DNA from 2 places in the Vibrio spartinae genome. Region 2 is predicted to be linked to the other one. Evidence: predicted binding sites of a transcription regulator. Region 2 holds the regulator's gene; the other holds the start of a gene.

Region 1 (11,411 bases), 530 kb from region 2:
CACTGTTGAGCCCGGTGGGTACAGTGATACTTGACGATGGCTGAAATGACCGAGGGTTTTTCACCGTTCATGATACCCGTCACGGTAAGTTGACAGGCTGCATCCATGAGGTAGGCATTTCCGCCTAAGCGTGCCAGTGGCTCCTCAATCCCTTCCATTTTTCCTATCGGTTGCTTGAACTGACGACGGATTCTTGCATAGGCTCCGGTTGTCACTGCCGTAGTTTTGGTGACACCGGTTGAGTTGGATGGCAGGGTGATACCGCGGCCAACCGACAGACATTCAACCAGCATGCGCCATCCGTTGCCGGCCATACTGGGCCCACCGATGATGAAATCAAGCGGGACAAAGACGTCTTTTCCCTGAGTGGGGCCGTTTTGGAATGGAATGTTCAGCGGGAAGTGACGACGACCGATCTCCACGCCAGCCATATCGGTTGGAATCAGCGCACAAGTGATGCCAATATCTTCTTCTTCACCGAGTAAATGATCCGGGTCTTGTAATTTAAATGCTAACCCTAATACGGTTGCTACGGGGGCAAGTGTGATATAGCGTTTATTCCAAGTCAGACGCATCCCGAGGACTTCTTTCCCTTCCCATGTCCCTTGACAAACCACGCCAAAGTCAGGAATCGAACCGGCATCAGAACCCGCTTCAGGGCTGGTGAGCGCAAAACAGGGAATCTCCTGACCCGTTGCCAGCCGAGGCAGATAATAGTCTTTTTGATCCTCGGTGCCGTAATGTTGCAATAATTCTCCGGGACCCAAAGAGTTTGGAACACCGACCGTAATCGCGAGGATACCAGAGACACCTGCCAGCTTTTGAAGCACCAGTGATTGTGTGTAGGCTGAAAATTCCAAGCCGCCATATTGTTTCTTGATAATCATGGCAAAGAATTTCTGCTCTTTGAGATATTCCCAGATTTCAGGAGGCAAGTCTGCCTGCTCATGAGAAACCTGATAATCATTGACCATTTCACAGGCCTGATTCACCGGGCCGTCTAAAAATGCACGTTCTTCTTCGGTCAGCTGAGGTGTTTGATAGCGATGAAGTTGTTGCCAGTCGGGTTTGCCTCGAAATAGCTCGGCCTCCCACCAGACGGTTCCTGCATCTAAGGCCTCTTTTTCGGTCTTGGACATTTTTGGGAGTTGGCGTTTAAAGAGAGTGAAGATTTGGGATGTCACTAGATTTTGCCGAATCGATGGGACTGTCACGCAGGCAAGGAGCAGTGCGTAAATGACCCAGAATGTGAAACCGACTTGGCCAAGCAGCGTTAACACAATGAGTGACGCAGTAAGTATTCCTGTTCCCAATGCCATCGAGAGACGATGATAGGCGCAGATTCCCCATACCACGAGTAATACGACGATCGAGAGCAAAATACTCATACTTATTTTCCTTAATCGGGAGATTCAGATGCTTTTATCGTAGAACTATCGAAGAGGTCTTACCAGTTGTAATGTTGCAAAAGTGTTAAGGAGATCGGGTTGTGAGTCACTTTCTGATGATTTGGTGCGATGATGAACTGGATCTGAGGGAAGAAACAGCATTCTTACAGGGCAAGGCTCGACAGAATGAATTGTTGGGGTAAACTCATGATTATCTCCGGAACATTTCACCAATATCTCCTGAGTGATCCGGGTAAATATGTATCGCTCTTGTCATAAGAGTGCCATTTCAGCATACATCAAAGAGAATTGAGTTATGTACCACGATTTAATTAAGAACGAGCTGGACGAAGCTGCCGACGTACTAAACAAGTTTTTAAGTGATGAGCACAATATTGCTCAGATTGAGGCGGCTGCCAAGCTGATTGCAGATTCTTTTAAACAGGGTGGAAAAGTGCTTTCTTGTGGGAACGGTGGCTCCCATTGTGATGCGATGCATTTTGCTGAAGAACTGACCGGACGTTACCGTGATAATCGACCGGGCTATCCGGGCATTGCCATTTCAGATCCCAGTCATCTGTCGTGCGTCAGTAATGATTTTGGTTATGAATTTGTATTTTCTCGCTATGTCGAGGCTGTCGGTGCCACAGGCGATGTATTGTTCGGGCTTTCGACCTCGGGAAATTCCGGTAACATCCTGAAAGCCATTGAAGCGGCGAAAGCAAAAGGCATGAAAAGTATTGCTTTAACCGGTAAAGATGGTGGCAAAATGGCGGGTGTTGCTGATGTTGAGATCCGGGTTCCTCATTTCGGCTATGCTGATCGTATTCAGGAAATTCATATCAAAATCATCCATATTCTGATTATGTTGATCGAGAAAGAAATGGCTTAATTACCGGTTCAATAAGGGAGCGTAGGTTATGTGTGAATTGCTCGGCATGAGCGCTAATGTTCCGACCGATATCTGTTTTAGTTTTACTGGCTGGATTCAGCGCAGTGGTAAAACAGGCCCGCATCGTGACGGCTGGGGAATTACGTTTTATGAAGGGAAGGGGTTTCGCACATTCAAGGACCCGAAGCCGGGCTACCAGTCCACGATTGCTGAGTTGGTTCAGAAATACCCAATCAAAAGTCGGGCCGTGATTAGCCATATTCGTCAGGCAAATCGTGGTGGGGTTAGTTTGGAGAATACCCATCCGTTTACGCGAGAGCTTTGGGGACGTTTCTGGACATTCGCGCATAATGGACAATTGAGTGGTTATAAGGCGCTTGATACTGCCAATCATCGGCCTGTGGGAGAAACAGACAGTGAACTGGCATTCTGTTGGTTGTTAAAGCGTCTGGATGATCAATATCCGACACCACCCGATGATGCAATAGAAGTCTGTCGTTTTATTGCTTCGCAGTGTGACCAGCTTCGACAACTGGGGGTTTTTAATATGCTGCTGACGGATGGTGAGCATGTGATGACCTACTGTACCAATCATCTCTATTCAATTACACGTCGGTCTCCTTTTGGTAAGGCAACGTTGATTGATGAGGAAGTCGAAGTTAATTTTCAGGAAGAGACGACACCCAATGATATTGTCACAGTGATTGCGACTCAGCCACTGACACTGAACGAGCAGTGGCATCGAATGAAGCCCGGAGAGTACAATATTTTCCATCAAGGAGAGTTGATTGATACCAATCAGTCTCAGTTAGCGGATATTCCGTTTGCGGAAGATAAACCCGGCTCTCAGGCTCCGACGGAACCGCTCGAATAAAAAAAGAGGCTTGCCATGTTGCAAGCCTCTGTCATTCTTTCAGCAGATCTATTTATTTCAGCAACCCTTTTTGTGCAAAGGTCACTTTTGTTGCGTCATTGAGATCAAGCGTCTGGAGTTCTTCAGAAGTTGCCCATTTAAATTCCTGAAATTCGTCGTTAATTGCAATATGTCGATTGGCACTTTCACAGTCGAATATCAGATAAATCATATAGATTTCTTCTTGAGTTCCGTCCGGGTAAGTTTTGATCCGAGTATCGTCTCTAAATTTCCAAGGGGAGATCCGCGTGAGTTCTAAATCAGGGCCCAACTCTTCTCTGATTTCACGTCTTAATGCCTCTTCCATTGTTTCTCCCGGTTCTATACCACCTCCGGGAAGCGCCCACTGACCGGGAAATACACCGCGATCATTTGCCATTTTACAAAGTAAGTAATCCCCGTTGTTGGTGATCAAGGGGCAAACAATGGTTCGCTGTCGCATAAAGGCTCCTGTTTATTTTGAATTTTATTGATAACGAGATCGGTAATGGTTTCAATCGTCATTTGCGGATTATATTCAACCACCCGATCTTGCAAATGTGCCGGCAAGTTATCAATCAATGATTGATATTCCTCTCCCCAGCCATGAATCCACCGTTGTTTGGTCGCTTCATCTGGAAACTCTCGGGGACGAATACCTTTTAACTCGTCATTGAATAAATTTTTTAATGAAAAGTCGGGCGGAAAATTCATATAAATAATCACATCGGGATCGGGAACTATATCCATGAGTTCATGCCATAAAGTCAGATAAGCTTGATGTTGTCCTCTGGATATATATCCTTGCTTATACATAAAGTTTGCAAATATATAATCCTCGATATGAGAGCGTTCCATAATAACATTAACGCCTTTATCTAGCCAAGATTTAACCAGAAGCACTCGCTGGATCATAAAATTAAGCTGTAATGGATAGCCATACGTTTCTGTTTTATCAAACAGGTTTTGTAATAATGGGTGATGAAGTGACTTTTCATCAATCGCAATTGTTTGAGGATTGTTTTCATAAATATGTGTTGAGATAGCGCGGAGCAGTGTACTTTTACCCACACCGGAGTTACCGGACAGAACAATATATAATGGGTTTGCATCCGGTGCATCCGGCAGTTCTCCGACCGTCCAGGGGGGCGTGTAGAGATGGTGTTTATTCATGAAACAAACTCCATTTCATCAAGCCAGAATCGATTGTTTTCACATTTTTCCATAATTTCAGATTGACCAAAAATATGGTGAATGATCTGTTCTGGTGAGTCTTTCTCCATATTACACAGGTAGGTATAGTTTTCTCCGTCGGGTATAATGACATCAAAGTTGGGCTCCATCACGATATTGGCTTTGTCCCGTTCCTCAAATGTCGCCCAACTCAATGGCAGATCAGGAAATTCATTTTTTGTCTGTTTCATTGTATTGAGAAATAAGTCAGTATCAATTTCCAACTTATCTCGTTTTTCCTTACCCACACCGAGCGGACAAAATTGATAAAATCGCCAAGACTGGATTTTATAGGGGAAACTATTTACCCAACGAACAATATCAGAGATTTGATGGGCATTTGTTTGCGACACAACGGTAGTTAGCTTTATATTGATGGTGTTATTTGTCTGTGACAACCAAGTGAGAATATCTTTGATCACGCGATGTTGGTTTCCCATTTTCTCACTTCGGATGTCACTGTTGGTCTGTTTTTCTATACCATCAATGGGCATACCAACCCAGTCCAGCACACCATTTAACCGCGCGTGATCCATGATGAAGCGGTGACCAACGGTTGATAGATAAGTCATAAAACCGAGTTTTTTGGCATGTTCAATTAAGATTAGAAAATCTTTCCGTGTGGTTGGCTCTCCTCCGGTAAAGCCCACCCGGCGAAATCCGACTTGGTACATTTTGTCTAAGACGTTTAAGGCACTCTCGGTTGATTGATCTTCAATACCCGGGTTTCTGAAGCACAAATCACAGTCGAGATTGCAATAAGACGTAATTCGGAAATCTAACAATAATGTATTGATATCTAACATATTTAATGTTCCAGTCTATGTGTATTCGAATAACCATAGTCTTTACATTGTTATTGTGCAAATAGGTGCATTTATTCCAGTGACGTGTCAGCAATGACTCGATTGTGAGCGCGATTGTGAACGTGATTGTGGAAGGGGATCAGCAAAAGACATGTCGGATGGATAAGTATGGACAGCTCCATACTGGCGTGAAGTATGATTTAAGGATGAGACAGAGAGATAAAAAAGGCAGCGCCATGGCGCCGCCTGTTCAACATTGAAAGTGTGGAGAAAATGGGGGGTTAACGGGCTGAGTGGCCTTTATAGCCATAAATTCCCAGAGGCTCACCATCAAGATAGGCTTTGCCATCACGCATTTCGACACGCTCTTCAACAAACCATTGTGCGACCAGCGGGTAGATCCGGTGTTCTTGCTCCTGAATCTTACGGGTCAGAGATTCAATCGTATCATCATCATCGATTGGAACCCGGGCTTGTAGAATCACTGGGCCGCCATCAAGTTGTTCTGTGACGAAGTGAACGCTGGTGCCATGTTCTTCATCCCCAGCAAGAATTGCTCTCTGATAGGTATTCAGGCCGGGATACTTCGGCAATAGCGATGGGTGAATGTTAATCATTTTTCCCATGTAATGACGAACAAATTCTGCGCTCAGAATACGCATATAACCTGCCAGAATAATCAGATCTGGTGCGTATCCATCAATTTGTTCCATCAATGAACGGTCAAAAGCATCACGCGTATCAAAGGCTTTCGGATCGACAAAGATTGCCGCGGCATTTGCTTTTTTGGCTCTTTCCAGCGCATAAGCATCTGCTTTGTTTGAAAAAACAGCAGTCACCCTGCCATTGGGCATTTTAGAATCACAAGCATCAATGATCGCTTGTAAGTTGGTCCCGTTTCCCGAAACTAAAACGACAATACTTTTCATGAACTATTTAATCTCTACTTGCGGTTCGTTAGCTTGTGCTTCTGCAATATGCCCGATAATCCAAGCATTTTCTCCTTCTGATTGGAGAAGTTCGACCGCCGCTTGAGCTTGTGCTTCTGGCAGTGCGATCATCAAACCGACACCGCAGTTGAAAGTCCGGTACATTTCGTAAGTCTCGACGTGACCTTTTTCTTGCAGCCATTTGAAAATCACTGGCCATTCCCAGCTGTTACCATCGATGACGGCTTTGGTACCTTGTGGTAGAACGCGGGGAATATTCTCCCAGAATCCGCCACCTGTAATGTGAGAAATGGCGTGAATATCATGTTCAGCAACGAGTTTGAGTGCTGACTTGATATAGATTTTGGTCGGTTCGAGCAAATGTTCACCAACGGCTTTTCCGTCCAGCAATTCTGACTTATCCGCATTCGAGACTTCCAGAATTTTGCGGATCAGTGAATAACCATTTGAGTGAGGACCACTCGAGCCTACAGCAATTAAACTGTTACCGGCCCCAACTTTGGAACCGTCAATAATGGCTTCTTTTTCAACGACACCGACACAGAATCCGGCGACATCATAGTCTTCACCTTCATACATGCCGGGCATCTCTGCGGTCTCTCCGCCAATCAGCGCACAACCAGCCTGAAGACAGCCTTCGGCAATCCCGGAAACGACGTCTGCTGCGGTATCAACGTCAAGTTTTCCGGTGGCATAATAGTCAAGGAAAAATAGAGGTTCGGCACCTTGTACAATCAAATCGTTGACGCACATTGCGACTAAATCGATCCCAATGGTGTCGTGCTTTTTCATATCCAGTGCCAGACGTAATTTAGTGCCGACACCATCCGTTCCTGAGACAAGCACTGGGTGCTTATATTTGGTTGGTAATTCACACAGGGCACCAAAACCACCGATACCACCCATTACTTCCGGGCGACGCGTTTTCTTTACGGCACCTTTAATTCGCTCTACAAGCGCGTTGCCTGCATCAATATCAACGCCTGCATCTTTATAGCTCAGAGATGTGTTTTTGCCACTCACGGGGTCATCCTCGTTCTTTGGTTGGATATGAAAACGGCGCTATTCTACAGGGGAAAAAAGTAAAAGGAAAACGTTTGCGCTGATTTTTTTATCTGGTGAGATAGGCTGAAAATTCTGGGTAATCATGGCTTCTCCATGTGTTAAATCATGATATTTCCTGATGTTAAGGATAAAATTAACGATAGAAAGTATGTATAATCGGAAAGTTTATTTGATTGAATGTCGGAGATGCAGATGAAAGTTGTCGAAGTGAAACATCCGCTTGTCAAACACAAATTGGGTTTGATGAGAGAGGTTGATATTAGTACCAAGCGTTTTCGCGAGTTAGCCACTGAAGTCGGCAGCTTACTCACTTATGAAGCAACAGCAGACTTTGAAACCGAGAGAGTGACGATTGAAGGGTGGAATGGCCCGGTTGAGATTGATCAACTCAAAGGCAAGAAAGTGACGGTTGTTCCGATCCTTCGTGCGGGATTGGGTATGATGGATGGTGTGCTTGAGCATATACCGAGTGCCCGCATTAGCGTGGTGGGTATCTATCGGGATGAAGAAACACTGGAACCTGTTCCTTATTTTAATAAAATTGCTTCAAACATCGAGGAGCGAATTGCTTTGGTGGTTGACCCCATGTTGGCAACCGGTGGCTCGATGATCGCAACGATTGATCTGTTAAAAGCGCAGGGATGCACACAATTTAAAATCTTGGTTCTGGTGGCAGCACCTGAAGGGATTCGGGCGTTAGAAAAAGCGCATCCTGATGTTGAATTGTACACCGCTGCAATCGATGATCATCTGAATCAACAAGGCTATATTGTTCCCGGTCTGGGTGATGCTGGAGATAAAATCTTCGGTACCAAGTAAGCTCTTCGTTGATCAGATAAAAAAACAGTCAGTCTTCTTATAGTCTGACTGTTTTTTTATTTTCGGCTTGTTTATCCAAAGTGCTTGTTTATCCAAAGTACATACGTGTACGGAAAGAAAGTCATATCCGTTGTTGCTTTTTCGGTTAGTGAGGCCGCTTTTTCTGGTGGCGCTCACGATTTTCCAGTTTTTGTACCTGACTTTTACGCAAGAGAACATAAAGTGCGCCACTTCCACCGTGAAATCGTTGTGCACTGTGAACACACTGGACTTCTGCGATCTGAGGAAGCCAGTACGAAACATAGCTTTTCATCAGTGCCGGCGGGTTCGAGTGTTCGCCTTTCCCGTGGATGATGAGGACGGTTCTAATATCCATTCGCATACACTGACGTAAAAATTTCACAATCTCATCACGGGCTTGTTCCAGTGTTTTTCGGTGAAGATCCAAACGCGCTTGAATCGGATATTTGCCTAGTCTGAGTTTTCGGTAAACACCGTCCTGAACCCCGCTTTTTTTAAATTCGATCAGATCATGGGGTTTAACTGGTGGTGCATGTTCCAGAGACAGATAATCAGACTCATGCTGTTCTAGTTTCATCGCTGCTTCTTGCCGGGCAAGATGCGCCTCAGTAATCTGTAAATCTTTCTTGAGTTCGGCTGTATCGTGTTTCAGAGGCTGGACATCTTCCATCATTTGCTGAAATAACTCGAAATCTTTCTGAGACATTCGTATTCCTCCGAATTGTTGTCAATCACGCACCTTGAGGTCATTTTTTTATATATACCGAAGTGACTTTGAGATGCAAGACTCTCGCAACATTCCTTTACTAAAGATTCCTTTACTTAAGATGGACAAGAAAGGTGGACAGGACAAAGGATGGTGTTGCAGTTAAATGAGGGGAGCTGCTGAAGAATTATGCTTAAGTGAGTATGGGAAAGATGTATGGCAGACAAAAATAAAAAACCGGAGTGGGAAAAGGTCCGCTCCGGTGCATAGCTTATCACTGTTTTTTACAGGCGCTAAGCGATCTAGTGAGGAGATTTGTCATTCATGACTTTGTTGATAAGAAACTGCACACTGTGACTAAACCGTGTTTACGCAGTGGCAATTTGTCTGTTAAAACATTTCAGTTTGTTAAAACATTCAGTTTGTTAAAACACTCAGTTTATAAAAACAAACTTATCGACCAAAGCAAAACCCTGATGTTCAGTTTTAAGCGATGTTTCCTCAAAGTTGCGAAGACGTACTAAACATAAAGTGAGTCAATCAATCAAGTGATGATCTGGATCAAGTGTATTGGTGAAGTTACGTATTTGTTGAAATTCATGTGTCCATTGTCACATTTATAGCCAGAGATGGATGTCTTTTGAGCACTTGATTATTTTTTTGGAAAAATTAGCGAAAATGAGTTGCGTCTATAACAAGAATCCGTATTATAGCCACCCGTTGAGGCGCTGTTAGCAGCTGCCCAACCAAGACTCGGTGAATAGCGCAGTTTGGTAGCGCATCTGGTTTGGGACCAGAGGGTCGGGGGTTCGAATCCCTCTTCACCGACCACATTGAGAAAAAAGCCTCAGCATATGCTGAGGCTTTTTTCGTTTATTGACATTCATCCATCTGACTCGTCCTTTTCTCAATGGTATTTTGCCGGGTGACGGTGAATCCTTGCTTGGTCAGTAATTGAATTAAATTTTCCTGGCCGATTAAGTGTAAAGCACCCACGACGACGAGATATTTCGAAGGATGTTCAGTAAATATCGGTGCGGTCGTCAGTTGCTTTAACCAGCGATGATTTCTTTTGACTTCAAGTTGTTCAGACATTTCTTGGGACATGTCATGATGATCAATCAACTGTTTCAATTGTTCTGGATCGCCCTGATGCCAGCTTGTCACCAAACACTCGGTTGCGTGCGAATCTTCTCCCCAATCTTGCAGTGTGGTCGTCAGCAACGCTTTACCATTTTGCTTCATACCTGCCAGTAAATCGATTTGAGACTGGAGTGATTCGAGGCCAATTATCGGAATGGATGCCGACTCTGCTTTTTGAATCATATATTGATCAACACCGAGATCGGCGCGATACCCTAGCCGATTGATTGCCTGCATTTGTAAACCGATAGCCGTTTGCCATGGTGGCGATGCTTTCAGACGTTGCACATTGAGATTTAACTGTTCAGCGATATGCTCTAATTTTTCCAGCTCCGAAGCGGAGAGTACTTGTTGTGAGGTCCACTTGACGGGCGGATATTGCAACTTGTTTGCCTGACGGATATCGGCTTCGACAATTAATCCATCACTGTCACGAAGAAAGTCCATCACCGGTTTGGGTAACGGGTACATATCCGGGTGTCCGACATGGACTGAGCCCAATAGCATCAGTTGCGTCTGATTCTTACTGGCGAGCCAGTACAATGGCTCGGCATTTGTATAGAAGCTGAGTATGATGGCTCCGACTGAAAGCAGACGGGTGAGTTGCATAAGTGGATTTCCTATCTTGTGGCATTCATCTGAACGCTAGCATAGATTGGGTCGTGACTGATAAGCAACTGTTCATGACTCAAAATCATTTAGCTTTTGGTTCTGACTCATGCGGCTGATGCTGATGTCGGAACAGCCGTAATCGGTTGGCGTTTGTGACAACGGTAATCGACGATAAAGCCATCGCTGCTCCGGCAATGACAGGGCTGAGCAGAAAGCCAAACCATGGATACAATGCTCCGGCTGCGACCGGAATGCCGAGGGTATTGTAAATAAATGCCCCGAGCAGGTTCTGCCTGATATTTTTTACCGTTGCTTTGGAGAGTGCAATGGCATTAAGAATCGACAGTGGTGAGCTGTTGAGAAATGTCATCTGAGCACTTTCGATGGCCACATCACTGCCACTTCCCATTGCAATGCCGAGATCAGCTTGCGCTAGCGCTGGCGCATCATTAATGCCATCACCGACCATCGCGACTTTATGTCCAGCTTGCTGGTATTCAATGATGTGTGCTGCTTTTTGATCGGGGAGAACCTGAGCTATAACCTCCTGAATCCCTAACTGGTTGGCAATACCTTGGGCGACAGTATGGTGATCTCCGGTTAACATCACGGTTTTGATGCCTAGCGTATTGAGTGCTTGAATGGCTTCTGCCGCATCAGCTTTAATCGGGTCTGCCACTGCAATCACGCCTTGAATGTCCTGATCAATCGCAATCAGAATTGGTGTCCATGCCTGCTTAAGGACATGATCAAGCGAGGTTTGTATTTGGCTGAATGAGACCCCCAAAGATGTCATGTAATGCACAGAACCGATATAAACAGCGTGACCGTCGTAAGCGGCTTTGACCCCGCGTCCACGCAGATTTTGAAATGATGAAATTTGA
Region 2 (11,411 bases):
AGAATTGGGCCAGCTCAGGCTCAAAATCGGACAAAAATGTGTGATTATCCATATCTTCACCGGAAACATGCCTGCCGGCACGTAATAAACTATCCAGCGCCGGAAATAACGGATTGGAAAGAGCTTTAACCAGTTTCTCTGGCATGTGTTCATTCATATCTGTCGATGACATTTGCTTGTACCTTTGCACCAAATTCATTGATTGCCTGCCAATCCGGCTGAATCGCCTGATAATCAGACGCTGAATATCCTAACCGAACGGCCTGATCGACCACGATTCTGGCTAAATCAAAATGATGCGTTTTTGGATGTTCTGTGAGGTAATTCTTTAAAATGATGCCGAGATCAATCGGTGTACCTTGATCTTTATGCACGATCAGCATCTCACCGATCTGCTCTCCCAGCACATCGTTAATCTGTTGAAATTCTTCATACTCAACATCTTCGGGGACTTGCCCGGTGACTTCATCGTCGCGGAGAACCAAGGCTTCATCTCGCATGTCGATAAAGCGCTCGGCATCGGCAAAAGTAAGGAACCAAGGCGCCTCGAAGTAGTCGTTCATCGATTGACGTAAACGCTGACTAAACGCACGGTTTTGGTCCATATCAATCGCGGTCCGGATGAATTTATGGACATGTCGATCGTAACCGATCCATAAATCAATGGCCTGTTGCCCCCAACTGATGATTCGGTCAAGTTTGATCTGCAACTGAAACAATGTTTCTTCAATAAACGTCAGTCCGGATTCACCGTAAACACACTCCTGAATATCAAGGATCTGCGTCTGCATTTCATCACCAGCCGTCTGGAGCGTATCTTGTAACTCTTTCAACGTCGATGACGTTTCTGACAAGAGCGACTCACAATTCTGAATCGCATCACGCCAGTCTTTGTTCAACAACTGAGCAATCTGTTCTTTGACCTCTTGTTGCTGCTCATCCATCACCCGCTGGTTGAGATCGATCTGATCAAAAATCTCACCCACGGAATATTTTAAGATGGCATAAACATTCTTTTGCCAGTGAGATTCGGTACCGCCTTTTTCAGCAGCTTCTTTGGCTTTTGCCATTTCATCCGCCACAATCGACAGCTGAATCGACAGTTTCAGTTTGGAAAACTCACGATGGCGCAGATAATAATCAGTGATACCAATCGCCAATGGCGATAATCGATAGATACTCGCCCCATCGGTCACCTCACTGGTAAAACGGCGGATAAGCCGCTGGTGAACCAATTCATTGATCGCATTATTGGCCCGGAAAGCGGATGCTTCACCGGTTTCATCAAATAGCCGAGTCACGATTGCAAATGCATCATGTAATTCCCCTTCACCGAGTTCGTCATCAAATCGATCCCGACTCAATACGGCAATCGCAATCAAAAATGCGAGTCGCTCGGTATCTAGGTTGAGAGACAAGTCATGCTGCCTGACCCATCCAACCAATTCATCGATTGGTTGTACTTCGGCTTGTTGCGCCAATTCGTCTATCATTGTTTCCATCATTTTTACTTTTTTCTGGCCCATACATGAATATAACGGCCCAGAGATAAATAGGGCTCTTGCCGACATAATTGTCTTTCAAGCGCCAGTACATCTTCTTCAGTGTATTCCCCCATATTCTGGCGATTACCAATGTAATCACTGAACGAGCGAATACCACTTTTACCTTCAATACTGAATCCACAAGCTTCTATCCATTGATAAACCACTTCTGGATTCAGGCCTTGTTGCGGCTGCAACTTAAATCGTTTGCGATATGGCATACCATCCAACACATGGGGAATATTCCCGCATATGACATTTTTCAGCACTAATCCGTGATGATTGTAAAACATGATAGATGCAACGCCACCGCTCCGGACCTGAGTCAGTAATTTTTCCAGCGCATCCTTCGGATCAACTAACCACTCCATCACGGCATGAAACATCAAGAAGTCAACCGGATCAGTAAGATGCTGTTGCATATCCTGCACTGCCGCATGGACAAAGCGATACTGCGCAAGCAGACCATTTTTTTCAATATCGGTTTGCGCCAACTGCAACATTTCAGAAGAAAGATCACATAATGTCACCTGATGTCCCTGCTTCGCGAGTCGCTGCGATAGCTGTGCCAGCCCGCCACCGGCATCCAGCACCGAAAGTGGGAGCTGTTCCGGAGGAAATGATGTTAAAATAGTTTGAATATCTTCCCACACGATGGTCTGACGGATCATACCTTTGTCAGAGCCATATATATTTTTTGCAAATTTGTGGGCAATATCGTCGAAATTGCGATCTTCAGTCACAGTAGCTTGAGTTATGATAACGAATCGTGCTGCTATTCTGTCATAGGAATGGCAGGAATAAAGAGGATTATTCGTTTTTAATCTCAATTGCTGTTTTTTCGGACTATTTCTTATATGTTTGAGCTTAAAAAAATCATAGCTGCATTAATGATGCCCCTTCCCGCCTTGCTCATCATCGGTTTTATTGGCCTCATGATGATTATGTTTTCAACAAAAAGGAAAACCGGTTGCCTGATTGTTCTGTTCTCCTACACGTTGCTGTTTCTAGCATCATTTCAACCCGTTTCAGAACGCCTTCTCGCACCATTGGAACGCAAGTATTCAGCCTTTTTACCCGTTGAGGGTAGCATTGACTACATCATGGTTCTCGGCAGCGGTCATGTCGTTGATGACCAACTCCCACCGACATCTCAACTCAGTCGCTCAGCACTGATGCGACTTACCGAAGGGATCCGAATCATGCGGATGTATCCGGGATCTCGCCTGATTCTTTCCGGATATGCGGGTGGTACCCGATTCAGTCATGCCCGAATGCTGGCAAGAGTTGCCTTATCACTCGGTGTAGCAAAATCAGATATCGTGTTACTGGAAAGTGCCAAAGATACTTGGGAAGAAGCCCAGTTAGCCGCAAGTTTTGTCGGACCACGAAAATTAGTGCTCGTCACCTCTGCCAGTCATATGGATCGCGCGTTGCATGAATTTCAATCTGCCGGACTCAATCCGATCCCGGCACCGACCAACTACCTGTCCTATAAAAATATAGTGCAACCGTGGATAAAATATGCGCCTAAGGCGATTTATCTCGAGCAGACAGAAAAATATTGGTATGAAACATTGGGAAGGTTTTGGCACTATTTGAAAAACTGGGTCGCCAATCAGGAAGCGACCGTCGCTGAACCGTTGCAACAAGAGCCATAGCATGATGCTATCTCTTCATGTGAATCAGACTCTCAGTCTGGATTCAGCAGTCGCGTGGGATGAATGCTTCATTTTAATTGCTATTACTGAATCGGCAGTCTAAAATTCGCGATTAAAGCATATTCTATACCAGACAAAAACCGCTAAATTTAGCGGTTTTTGTCCTTATTGCAGTATAACCTCAGAATATTATTTCTGTACGGGTTATCCGATTATACAAATAGATAATATCTTCATAACTAAACATTCAATTGTAATTTGCTCCGAATTGCTGGATCTTCAGCATAAGCGACAGGACAATACCTATGGCTACGATAAAAGACGTTGCCCGCTTGGCGGGAGTTTCAACAACAACAGTTTCACATGTAATTAACAAAACTCGATTTGTGGCAGAAACGACTCAAGAGAAAGTCATGGCAGCCGTGAAGACACTGAACTATGCACCAAGTGCTGTAGCTCGGAGTCTGAAATGCAACTCAACGCGCACAATCGGCATGTTAGTGACCCAGTCTACCAACCCCTTCTTCTCTGAAGTCATTGATGGTGTTGAAAGTTATTGCTACCGACAAGGCTACACGCTCATCTTATGTAATACCGGTGGCTTATATGAAAAGCAACGCGACTACATTCGGATGCTGGCTGAAAAACGGGTCGATGGCATGTTAGTCATCTGTTCTGACCTGACTGCCGAGCTTCTAGAAATGCTAGAAGCCTATAATGATATTCCCAAAGTCATCATGGACTGGGGACCTGAAAGCTCACAAGCCGACAAAATCATCGATAATTCAGAAGAAGGTGGCTACCTTGCAACCAAGTACCTGCTTGATAAAGGTCACCGCGATATTGCTTGTCTGAGTGGACATCTATCAAAGGCAGCTTGTCAGGAACGGATTCAAGGATTCTATAGAGCCATGGCTGAAGCAGGCTTGACCCCAAATGAAAACTGGATACTGGAAGGCAACTTCGAATGTGATACGGCAGTCTTGGCTGCAGACAAAATTATTGCGATGGATGAACAGCCCACTGCCGTTTTTTGCTTCAATGACACGATGGCTTTAGGACTCATGAGTCGCTTACAACAGAGAGGCATCAAGGTTCCTGAAGATATATCGGTGATCGGTTATGACAATATTGAGATCTCTGAATATTTTTCTCCGCCATTGACAACCATCCACCAACCGAAACGTCGGGTCGGGAAAAACGCTTTTGAAATCTTATTGGAACGGATCAAAAGTAAAGAACATGAACGCCGTACGTTTGAAATGCATCCTGAAATTGTGGAACGCAATACCGTTAAAGATTTAAACAAAAAATAACACTAAATTAACACCCCATTGGAAAGTGGTCATTCCTCCAACCACTTTCTTTCTATTGATAACCTTTATTAATTGGACTAGAATCACACATTGTGGAGTGGTTATTCGTATAGTTGCTTCATAATTCCGTACTGGAAAAGTGTCACGCACAGGGCAAACCATCTGAAAAGATGGGACGCAAAGCCTCCGGCCTAAACCATGAAGATGGTAGGTAGCGGGGTTACCGATGGCAAAAATGCATCTCATGTTCGTCAATCATTTGACGTTCTGTTAACATATCTTCTGCATTCTTTTGCTACATTCTCGGACCTGACTTTGGTGGCGTATTCATTTAAAAATACACCGAGACGTAAAGCATGGATAAACCAATTCTTAGAGATTCAATGCGACTTTTTGAACAATTAGGTCGTGTCAAATCACGCTCAATGTTCGGCGGGTTTGGTATTTTCGTAAACGATATAATGTTCGCTCTTGTCGTTCAAGACAAACTACATATACGGGCAGACAGTCACTCACTGGAAACGTTTAAAGCAAAAGGTTTTGAACCTTATGTGTATACAAAACGTGGCTTTCCTGTTGTGACTAAGTATTTTGCACTTCCTGCAGACTATTGGGATGATGTGGACACGATTTTCAATATCGCGAAACAAGCCTATTTGAATGCAAAAAATGAAAAAACGACCCATGTAGAGACAAAACCGAAACGATTGAAAGATCTGCCTAATCTTCGTTTAGCAACCGAACGGATGCTACGCAAAGCAGGGATTAATTCAGTTGAAGAGCTTCATCAGAAAGGTTCTCTCAGCGCATATAAAGCGATTTTGAGCTCTCATCCTTCTACACAGCCACCATTAGAGCTCTTATGGGCATTAGAAGGTGCGATCGAAGGAAAACACTGGTCTGTAATTTCTCAGGCAAGACGCGACGAGCTAGCTCGGCAAATTTAATTTATTGAACAATATTTATACTATCGTATACATTTTTCAGAGTATACAACGCCCATTTTCTCGTCGAGCCAGAACAAAAAAGCACCGTCAACGGTGCTTTTTTTTACTCAATCGTTTTTCTCAATAGAATAAGAATCAATGCATATGTGAGTAGCCCATCAGTGCGGCTTCATACATCCGGACATACTGTTGAGCAGAATCTTCCCAACGAAAATCTTGCTGCATCGCACGCAGCTGTATATCTAACTTTTTCTCTGGTTGCTGCAAATAGAACAGTAATGCACGCTGCATACAAATGAGTAATGCTTCCGAAGTCGGTTCAGCAAAGCTGAATCCTGTCGCTTTATCAGGAAAATGGTCATAGTCAAAAACGGTGTCTTTCAGCCCACCGACCTCTCGGACAATCGGCAGCGTGCCATAAGCCATACTATAAATCTGATTTAATCCACACGCTTCAAACTCAGAGGGCATCACAAAGAAATCCGAGGCAGCTTCAACCAAATGAGCGAAACGGTTACTGTAAGCATCAACAAACGCAAATTTTTGTGATGATGTCGCAGAGATCTGGTGCAGACGATTTGCTATTTCCGGCTCCCCGGTTCCGACAATCACCAATTGCACGTCATTTCGCAGAAACTGTTCCAGAATCGGCAGCAAATAGTGAAATCCTTTTTGATAGGTCAAACGACAAACCATTCCAAACACGGGGACATCTCGGGTGGGCAATAACAATTCTTCTTGTAGCTGACGTTTACAGGTTGCTTTTCCTTCTTTTAAGGAATCGGGCTCGTTGGTGTAATTCCGTGGAATATAACTGTCAATTCGAGGATCCCACTCCGAGTAATCACAACCATTAACAATACCGAACAGATCTCTCTCACGACGGACAAAATCATCGACTAATCCGTGGGCACCAAGTGGTGTCAGTAACTCAGCAGCATAGTGACGACTGACGGCATTAATCTTATCCGCATACGCTATACCAACTCTGAGCGCACTCACATAACCGTGACCATACTGTAGCACCTCCATACCACTTAAATGCAATTCAGGGATAATTTCTAATTCATCATAAGAAAATACCCCTTTAAATAGAGCATTATGGATCGTCAATATGCTCTTCATCCGCTGAAAATAAGGATCGTCGGCATAACGTGTTTTTAATAAGAAAGGGACAAATCCGGTATGCCAATCATTGGCATGAATGATATCAGGCTGAATGCCCAATTTCGGTAGAACATCCAATGCCGCAGCAGAAAAAAATCCAAAGCGTTCCCCATTATCGGCATAGGCCCGATTATGTTCGGAATACAACTCCGGTCGATCAAAATATTTATCACAGTCAATCAAGTAAATTTCTACACCGTTCCGGTCAAACTTACGAACTTGATAAGCCGTATGAGGCCAGTGAGACAATTCAGTCTCCAGAATCACAGCGGTATCAGTTCTGTCCGGTACGAGACGATAACCCGGCAACACAATTCTTACGCAATGTCCCATGCCACTTAAAGCTGTCGGGAGCGCTTTTGCAACATCGGCCAAACCACCACTTTTTATAATCCCTTCAACTTCCGAAACGGTAAACCATACATCGATTTGTTCCATGTTAGAATCCAACTTTCGTTCCTTTTGCAATCACAACAATTCCCCCTTCAGAGACATAGAACCGTTTCCTGTCTAATTCTAAGTCTTCACCAATCACGGTGCCGGGGGCAATTTCAACATGCTTATCAATAATCGTCCGTTTGATGGTACAACCGGCACCAATCTTTCCATCTCCTAAAATAACAGATTCACTGATATGCGACCCAGCTGCAATATTACTCCGATAGCCAAGAATTGATTTAAAAATCGTCGCGCCTTGAATGTAGCTCCCCCCCGATACCAGGCTATCCGTAATCTTGACGCGGCGCTCATCGGCATCCACAAATGTTGCCGGTGGTAACGGTGGATAATAAGTATGTAGTGGCCAACTCCGATTGTACAGGGAAAACAGGGGCTCATTACTCAACAAGTCCATGTTGGCAGCCCAGTAAGAATCAATGGTTCCGACGTCTCGCCAATAGGTTGCTTGTCTTTCACCTTTGATTATATTTGTCGAGAAGTCGTAAACGTAAACATGTCCTTCAGGGAAAAGTTTCGGAATAATATCTTTCCCGAAATCATGGCTGGAATATTCATTGACTGCATCTTTTTTCAATTCATCGCAAAGAACGTCTGCATCAAAAATATAGTTACCCATTGAAATTAACGCCCACTCCGGTTCTCCGGGTATCGGCTTAGGCTTATCCGGTTTTTCTTCAAAACCAATCATTCGTCCATCACGGTCAACTTCGATCACACCAAACTGGGATGCCTCCTCGATTGGCATTCGTAACGCAGAGACGGTCAAATGAGCTTCTGTTTGCTTATGGAAATCCAGCATCTGGCGAACATCCATTTTATAGATATGATCCGAGCCGAATATACAAACATAATCAGGTGAGGCAAGTTCGATGAAACGAACATTTTGATAAATGGCATCAGCGGTCCCTTCATACCAACGTCTCCCATCTCTCATCTGAGCAGGAATAACATCAATAAATCGATCCGTAATACCAGACACATTCCAACCTTTTTTCAGGTGGACATAAAGTGATTGGGACTTAAATTGGGTTAATACGTAAATACGCATTAAATCCGCATTCACAAAGTTGTTCAGAGCAAAATCAATTAACCGATAGCTTCCTCCAAACGGAACTGCGGGTTTACTTCTGCCTTCAGTTAAAGGTCTCAGCCGAGAGCCCTCACCACCAGCTAAGATCATACTCAATACACCAGCCATGATTGAAACTCCATATTACCTTTTATAATTTGCTACAACCTAGTGCCATAGGTCGGTACTTACTCTTTCTTTAATGTCACAAAAAAATGATGCAACACGTTGTTTATAACTTATCGGGATTATCACAGAATACAAAACTGAAACATCAAACTAGTGAAGCACCTATCGGTTAGCGTTTCCAACTCCCAAGCGAGTTCACAGAAAGTAAAAAAAGTAAGAATATTATGAGCATCATGCTACGGTGCAGAACAAGGGATTCGTATGAGAACATGACTAAGCCTCCCTACCCGCTCCCGATACTTCCCAAAAATACATAAGTGATAATATAAAAAAGGCAGCGAATTGCTGCCTTAGTTCATTATGATTTTGCTTTTTTTCTCTTATCTGTGACCTGCCACTGACCATCGACATACAGAACAGTCCAGCCGGTGGGTTTGCCGTCAACCTCCGTACGCACATAATGCTCTTTCGATTTACGGCTAAACCGAATAACGGCGGGAGCCCCATCAGGGTCATGGGTTGGCGCAGAAGCCAAATACTTAAACTTATCAGGAATTCGTTCTTCAAAACGCACAAATTCTTCAACTAGCGGTGCCCGAGTTTCTCTCGATTTCGGGAAGTTACTGGCAGCCATAAACAGTCCGGATGCGCCATCACGCAAGACAAAATAAGCATCCGATTTCTCACAGGGTAACTCTGGGAAATGAACCGGTTCTTCCTTCGGTGGGGCAACCTCACCATTTTTCAGAATTTTTCGGGTATTTTTACACGACTCATTGGTACATCCCATATATTTGCCGAAACGACCATTTTTCAGCACCATATCTGCGCCACACTTGTCACACTCGACAACGGGCCCATCATATCCTTTAACCTTAAATTCACCATGTTCGACGATATAACCGTCACAATTCGGGTTGTTACCACAGACATGTAATTTTCGCTTATCATCAATCAGATAAGCATCCATGGCAGTTTCACAAATAGGACAACGTTTCTTTGCCCGCAAGGCCGCAGTTTCAACATCCTCTTCAAGGACATTAATCACCCCATCCTCATCCCCCAAATTAATCGTCGTCTTACAACGTTCTTTTGGTGGTAAAGCATATCCAGAACATCCGAGGAATACCCCAGTGGACGCGGTACGAATCCCCATCGGCCGAGAGCATGTCGGACACTCGATATCCGTCAGAACGATATGATTCGGCTTCATACCACCATCTTCTTCCTGCTTCTCTGCTAGTCCCAGAGAGACGGAAAAATCACTGAAGAAATTATCAAGAACACCTTTCCATTTCACATTCCCTTCGGCAACCTGATCCAGCTTCTCTTCCATTCGGGCAGTAAAATCATAGTTCATCAGGTCATTGAAACTATCATCTAAACGATCAGTGACAATCTCACCCATTTTTTCAGCATAGAAACGCCGTTGCTCAATTTTTGCGTAGCCGCGATCTTGGATTGTGGAGATAATCGACGCATAAGTCGATGGACGACCAATCCCGCGTTTCTCAAGCTCTTTTACAAGCGCGGCTTCGGTATATCTTGCTGGTGGTTTGGTAAAGTGTTGCTTCGGATCCAATGCGTCTAAAGATAGCGTTTCTCCAATTTGCACACCTGGCAGAATTTGATCTTCATTCTTACCCATCGGTCTCTGAACACGAGTCCAACCATCAAACTTCAGAATACGCCCTTTCGCTTTGAGGGTATATTCAGCCGCTTTCACACTAATTGTGGTTGAATCATAGCGTGCTGGCGTCATCTGACAAGCAACAAACTGATTCCAGATTAATGTGTATAGTTTATGTGCATCGGCTTCCATCCCTTCCAGCGTATCCGCTAACACATTGACATCTGAAGGACGAATCGCCTCATGGGCCTCTTGCGCCCCCGCTTTACTGCCATACACATTGGGACCATCGGGTAAATATGCTTCCCCGAAATTTGTCTGCACATAATCCCGAACCGCATCAACAGCTTCGGAACTCAGATTCGTCGAATCCGTCCGCATATAAGTGATATAACCCGCTTCGTACAAACGCTGCGCGAGCATCATGGTTTTCTTCACACCATATCCCAAACGCGTACTTGCCGCTTGTTGCAATGTCGAGGTAATAAATGGTGCAGAAGGTTTGCTCGATGTGGGGCGGTCTTCCCGCTTACACACTTCATATTGTGCCGACTCAAGCACGCGAACCGCTGTTTTTGCATCCTGCTCATTCAATGGCTTAAATGCCACACCATCTTTCTGTGCGACGAGCAAGCGCAAGTCTTTGCCATGCGGGGTTTGAGTATCAGCATGGATATCCCAAAACTCTTCCGGCACAAATGCCTTAATTTCTCGCTCTTTTTCAACCAGTAGCTTGACTGCCACGGACTGAACCCGACCCGCAGACAAGCCACGAGCAACTTTCTTCCACAACAGCGGAGAAACCATGAACCCCACAACACGATCCATAAAACGACGTGCCTGCTGAGCATTCACACCATCCATATTCAGTTCACCGGGCTCATGGAAGGCCTGCTGGATCGCATTCTTGGTGATTTCATTAAAGACAACGCGTTTGTAGCGGTCTTCTTCTCCACCGATAATTTCGCGTAGATGCCATGCTATTGCTTCCCCCTCGCGGTCCAAATCCGTTGCGAGGTAAACGCAGTCAGCATCTTTTGCTAACTTCTGAAGTTCAGAAACGACTTTTTCCTTACCCGGAAGCACCTGATAATTCGCTTCCCAATCATGATAAGGATCAACCCCCATTTTTTTAATCAGTGCATTGCGTTCTTTTTCTTTTTTTAAACGTTCTTTCTCTTCTGCACTTAAATGTTTCGTTGAAACGGGTGTTGATTTTTTGGTTGAACTTGCTTGACCAGAGGTAGGAAGATCTCGGACATGACCGACACTAGACTTCACAATATAGTCTCGGCCAAGATATTTATTAATCGTTTTAGCTTTGGCTGGAGACTCCACTATAACCAGTGATTTACCCATAATTGACTCAAATGTCCTTAATCCAAATGCGAACTTGGTCGCAATTACACTCAAAATTAGACTTCTTTTTACTATCGAGCGAGATAACAAGAAGATCAACCTGTTTTTGCAAATTGATACTTAATTGCTC

The links. Region 2 encodes PurR, which represses purine synthesis genes. Its sites were predicted from a motif close to TNANGNAAACGTTTNCNTNA; they were not measured.
Region 1: purM (phosphoribosylformylglycinamidine cyclo-ligase) is a predicted target of PurR. The motif match lies at 7,247-7,266, and genes of this name have one in related genera.

Annotation. Positions count from the first base shown of each region.
Region 1 covers NZ_AP024907.1:2,934,456-2,945,866, reverse strand. The annotation lists gene fadE (acyl-CoA dehydrogenase FadE) at 1-1,388, opposite strand, end outside; gene lpcA (D-sedoheptulose 7-phosphate isomerase) at 1,705-2,280, shown strand; gene OCU60_RS13215 (class II glutamine amidotransferase) at 2,309-3,154, shown strand; gene nudI (nucleoside triphosphatase NudI) at 3,207-3,635, opposite strand; gene OCU60_RS13205 (deoxynucleoside kinase) at 3,605-4,345, opposite strand; gene OCU60_RS13200 (radical SAM protein) at 4,342-5,211, opposite strand; gene purN (phosphoribosylglycinamide formyltransferase) at 5,493-6,140, opposite strand; gene purM (phosphoribosylformylglycinamidine cyclo-ligase) at 6,144-7,184, opposite strand; gene upp (uracil phosphoribosyltransferase) at 7,419-8,045, shown strand; gene smrA (DNA endonuclease SmrA) at 8,191-8,772, opposite strand; tRNA gene OCU60_RS13175 (tRNA-Pro) at 9,527-9,603, shown strand; gene OCU60_RS13170 (TraB/GumN family protein) at 9,646-10,524, opposite strand; gene OCU60_RS13165 (heavy metal translocating P-type ATPase) at 10,610-11,411, opposite strand, start outside.
Region 2 covers NZ_AP024907.1:2,400,148-2,411,558, forward strand. The annotation lists gene mukE (chromosome partition protein MukE) at 1-172, opposite strand, end outside; gene mukF (chromosome partition protein MukF) at 150-1,493, opposite strand; gene cmoM (tRNA uridine 5-oxyacetic acid(34) methyltransferase CmoM) at 1,508-2,287, opposite strand; gene elyC (envelope biogenesis factor ElyC) at 2,375-3,205, shown strand; gene purR (HTH-type transcriptional repressor PurR) at 3,511-4,521, shown strand; cyclic di-GMP riboswitch class I at 4,664-4,749, shown strand; gene OCU60_RS10490 (TfoX/Sxy family DNA transformation protein) at 4,878-5,468, shown strand; gene glgA (glycogen synthase GlgA) at 5,604-7,073, opposite strand; gene glgC (glucose-1-phosphate adenylyltransferase) at 7,075-8,292, opposite strand; gene topA (type I DNA topoisomerase) at 8,651-11,281, opposite strand.